DNA from 2 places in the Bacillus sp. DX3.1 genome. Region 2 is predicted to be linked to the other one. Evidence: riboswitches for the same ligand, from Rfam matches in the RefSeq annotation. Region 2 holds a riboswitch; the other holds the start of a gene.
What was found. A riboswitch is a leader RNA that binds a small molecule or an ion and turns the genes downstream of it on or off. The one in region 2 is predicted to bind preQ1.
Positions count from the first base shown of each region.

Region 1: it holds a riboswitch for preQ1, as region 2 does, so the genes downstream of both, QRE67_RS07875 (QueT transporter family protein) here and queC (7-cyano-7-deazaguanine synthase QueC) in region 2, are expected to answer to the same signal.

Region 1 is NZ_CP128153.1:1,571,247-1,573,712, forward strand. It holds gene QRE67_RS07870 (aldose 1-epimerase family protein) at 1-510, opposite strand, end outside; PreQ1 riboswitch class I at 679-724, shown strand; gene QRE67_RS07875 (QueT transporter family protein) at 731-1,216, shown strand; gene QRE67_RS07880 (acyltransferase family protein) at 2,039-2,466, shown strand, end outside.
Region 2 is NZ_CP128153.1:1,312,006-1,314,471, forward strand. It holds gene QRE67_RS06510 (ATP-binding protein) at 1-473, opposite strand, end outside; PreQ1 riboswitch class I at 703-746, shown strand; gene queC (7-cyano-7-deazaguanine synthase QueC) at 831-1,502, shown strand; gene queD (6-carboxytetrahydropterin synthase QueD) at 1,502-1,996, shown strand; gene queE (7-carboxy-7-deazaguanine synthase QueE) at 1,989-2,466, shown strand, end outside.

The sequences.
Region 1 (2,466 bases), 260 kb from region 2:
TTCTAATCGTTCTGGGTTACTAAAAGATAAATGGTAGTCTGTAAATGATTCACCTTCTTGTAAAGGACAGTTAAAACCTGGATGTGCGCCAATTGAAAAGTGCATTTCAGTTGAAGAAGGATTGATTACTTCGTAAGTGACATGTACGTCTTGCTCGTTTATTTCGTAAGAAACAAGTAATTCAAATGTGAACGGATATTTTTGTAAAGTTTCTTCATTACTGGTTACAGCATATGTAATCTTTGTTTCACTCTGTTCTTTTACTGAAAATGTTAGGTCACGAGCAAAACCGTGTTGTGTTAATGAATATGGCTTACCATCTACATAGTATGTATTGTCTACTAATCTGCCCACAATCGGGAATAAGATGGGGGCACGGCGTCCCCAATGCTTTGGGTCTCCTTGCCACATATATTCTGTGTTATCTTCTTTTAAGCGAACGCTCTGTAATTCTGCACCTTTTTCAGAGATGGAAACTATCACTTTATCATTTTGAATCGTTGCTGTCATGAAAATAAACCTCCTAAATCTTTCATATTCTTCATTATACGTTGTCTAAAAGAAAAAGGGTAGATGATGGTGCGTTTGTCTAAAAGAAATCTACAGCAAAAATTGCGGCTTAATATATTGACGAATAGGTGCCAAATGCGTAAAATATAATTTTGTTGTTTACAGACGACTCACGTGGTTCGAAACCATCCCACGTAAAAAAAACTAAGGAGATTTTGTCATGAATATAAAAACAATTGTTGGCAATGGTATTTTAGCAGCGTTATATATCGCTGTCTCTATGCTTATTCAGCCGTTTGGCTTTACGAATGTACAGTTTCGTATTTCAGAGATGTTTAATCATCTTATTGTGTTTAATAAGAAGTCTATTTACGGGATTGTACTAGGCGTATTTTTAACAAATCTCTTTTTCTCACCTATGCTTGCTTATGATTTAGTATTTGGAGTGGGACAATCGATTATTGCACTTCTTGCTACAATTATTTCAATGCGTTTTATTAAAGGCGTTTGGGCACGTATGATTTTTAACACAGTAATCTTTACATTTACAATGTTTATGATTGCGATTGAACTTCATCTTGCATTTGATTTACCATTTTTATGGACGTGGTTAACATGTGCAGCAGGTGAATTTGTTGTAATGGCAATTGGTATGCCTGTTATGTATTGGGTTAATAAACGTGTTCAATTTGAAAAAGTTATGTAAGAGCTGTTTGCGATAGGAGCGTAATCTTAGTCAAGTAGACAGTACTTAAAATTTCATAGCTAAATAACCTGCATTCGATATTGTATCGAATGCAGGTTATTTTATTTCTTTTAGGGGGACCGTTCCATCACCATCAAGTTAAAGTTTTGCGGGAACTAAACTAAGGAAATAATCTCAATTCTTGCAGGTAACTGTTGAAAGATAAATAGGGGTTCGGTGAAATCTTAGCTTGATAGTAATCTGAAGGTATGTGTATATCAGGATTTATTCTATACAACTTAAGAAAAATTTAGTACTGTATCATAGTTGATCAAGCATATGAACTAGGCATTTAATTATTTCAGCAGAATGCTTAATTTGTTCTGTATCAAAGCGACTTGAGATTGATTCAGATCGGATTGTTTTTTTGATTACTTGTAATTATCCTGAAGTTTTTGTACCAGAGCCAGTTTTACAATGTTTTAGTAAGTTCAATGAATCTGCACACTTTTTGCATACTTATAATATAATATGTATGTGTAAATTATATTATAAATATGAGTTAGAAAAAATCTTTCCATTAATATATATCAATGGAAAGATTTTTATTTATTTGCTGAGGAGTTATATCGATATATGTCTCCCGCTGCATACCACTGTCCTTAGAATAACAATACCTATATTTGAAACTTCAATTATTTCTAAATGAGATATAGACCAACGTAACCAGAAAGCATTAAATCTAAAAATAGATAATTTGATTATAATTTTAAGGGTTTTTTAAGGTTATAAACGTAATATTAATTTGGTATGAAAATTTATTATTTTAGGTGGTATTAGAGAGTGAAAAGTAAAGTACAAGAAATTATTATTTTAAGAAGTATAGCGTGTTTAACTGTAGTTTTTATACATGCTATTACACGTAGTCCCTCCACGTTTGACTCTGTTAATAAAATGGATATAGTATTTTCATATTTGCAATTATTGTTAATGTATGGTACACCAATGTTCGTTTTTATATCAGAGTTTGTACTCGCTTACAATTATAAGGATCGAATACCAGATAAATTTATTTCAAAAAGAATAAAATTTATCTTGTTACCTTTTATATGTATGGGTATTTTTTATGCTGGATTTTCAGAGCATGCAAATGGAATTCAAGCAACAGCAATACAAAGTGTACGAAATATTTTTTTAGGAGATTATCATGGGTATTTTATCTTAATTATATTCCAGTTTTACTTTCTCCATATGATTTTTAATAAAGTTAA
Region 2 (2,466 bases):
CCAACAATTGTACATAATTCGTATACAATAATATGGGGCATATAGTAGTGATCATTAGGAACTTCGGCAAGAAAAAAGGGAATCCAGCCAATTCCATATACAAGGCTATATAAAATTGCAAGTGTCACTTTCATATTGTTGTTCCCTTTTTTGAAGAGTCCATATGTAGAAAGCAAAACAACGTATAAGAAAATTGAAGCGATAACGGATGGAAGCACACCGATGCCGCCTAATAAGAAACGATATATATTTAAAACGGCTAAAATGGCTCCGCCAGCTACTGGACCGCCCGTTAATGTACCGACGATTAAAACGATATGACGCAGATCGAATTGAAATCCGTTCCCGATTTTTGCTGCAAATGAAATGCAAAGAATGGTAGCACTGCTGCAAAATAAAATAAATGTAATGGAATTTATTTTAGGGGAATGTTTCCCTTTCAGATTCCAAAACAAGTGATACATAAGCGTCATAACGAGAATAGATAGTATATTTAAAAAGAGGTAAATGATAAAGAGCTTCAGCTTTATGTCCTCCCCTCTACTCGTATATATAATGGTAAGTAAATATAATCATACTATTAAAATGTAAGAAAATGAATCTTTAATTTCTGAAAAGATGGAAAAATTAGATGTTTTTCGCCATTATGCACATTATGTTACAATATGTGTTGACAATGAAAGAAGAAATTCCATGCATGGCATGGGAGAGGTTCGCGAACTCCCTCTATAAAAAACTAAGGAAACAACAATATCCTTACGTATTGTTTTGTTTTTTTATTGTGACAGTTCAAGAACGTTCTTTCTTCCTATTATTATAAGAGAAGGAGAATGAGTGAGATGAAAAAAGAAAAAGCAGTCGTCGTTTTTAGTGGTGGTCAAGATAGTACAACATGTTTATTTTGGGCAATGCAGCAATTTGCAGAAGTTGAGGCCGTGACGTTTAATTATAACCAACGTCATAAGTTAGAAATTGATTGTGCAGCTGAAATTGCCAAAGAGTTAGGAATTAAGCATACGGTACTTGATATGAGTTTATTAAATCAACTTGCTCCCAATGCGTTAACAAGAACGGATATGGAGATTACACATGAAGAAGGCGAGTTACCATCTACATTTGTAGATGGACGAAATCTACTGTTCCTATCATTTGCAGCTGTGTTGGCAAAACAAATTGGAGCACGTCATATTGTAACGGGCGTATGCGAAACTGATTTTAGCGGCTATCCAGACTGCCGTGACGTGTTTGTGAAATCGTTAAACGTTACATTAAATCTATCTATGGATTATCCGTTTGTAATTCATACGCCACTTATGTGGATCGATAAAGCAGAAACATGGAAATTGTCAGATGAACTTGGAGCATTTAAGTTTGTTAGAGAAAAAACATTAACGTGCTATAACGGAATAATTGGTGATGGTTGTGGCGAGTGCCCAGCGTGTAAACTTCGCAAAGCAGGTTTAGATACGTATCTACAAGAACGCGAAGGAGCGAACGTATAATGGAACAGAACTTTTTTGGATTTCGCATCGTAGAAAATTTACAAAAAGTTGATCAAGATATTAAGCGTGAACAACTGAAATATCATAATAAACGAGTTATGGTGAGCAAAGAATTTACGTTCGACGCAGCGCATCATTTGCACTGTTATGAAGGGAAATGTAAAAATTTACACGGTCACACATACAAAGTTGTCTTTGGAATTAGTGGATATGTAAATGAAATTGGGCTTGCCATTGACTTTGGTGATATAAAAGAAATTTGGAAAAATGAAATTGAAATTTATTTAGATCATCGTTATTTAAATGAAACATTACCAGCAATGAATACGACGGCTGAAAATATGGTCGTTTGGATTTATGAAAAAATGGAAGAAGCACTTACAAAAGAGATTCGATCTAATGAGTATAAAGGAGCACGCGTTGAATTTGTTCGTTTATTTGAAACGCCAACAAGTTATGCGGAAGTAAGACGGGAGTGGATGCTCGGTGAGTAGAGTTCCCGTTTTAGAAATTTTTGGCCCGACGATTCAAGGTGAAGGAATGGTTGTTGGTCAAAAGACGATGTTTATTCGTACAGCAGGTTGTGACTATAGCTGTACATGGTGCGATTCTTCTTTTACGTGGGATGGATCAGCGAAAGAACAAATTCGTCAAATGACTCCAGAAGAGATTTGGAAGGAACTTGTAGAAATTGGTGGCGAAAATTTTTCACATGTAACAATTTCAGGTGGTAATCCAGTGTTATTAAAAAATCTTGAGGCTTTTCTTTCTTTATTAAAAGAAAAGCAGATTCGCACAGCCATCGAGACGCAAGGAAGCAAATGGCAAGGTTGGTTGCTTGATATTGATGAAGTGACAATCTCACCAAAGCCGCCAAGTTCACAGATGAAAACAGATTTTGTGATGTTAGATTCTGTTATTGAAAGATTAACAGGAAAAGATTTTAGTTTAAAGGTTGTTGTAT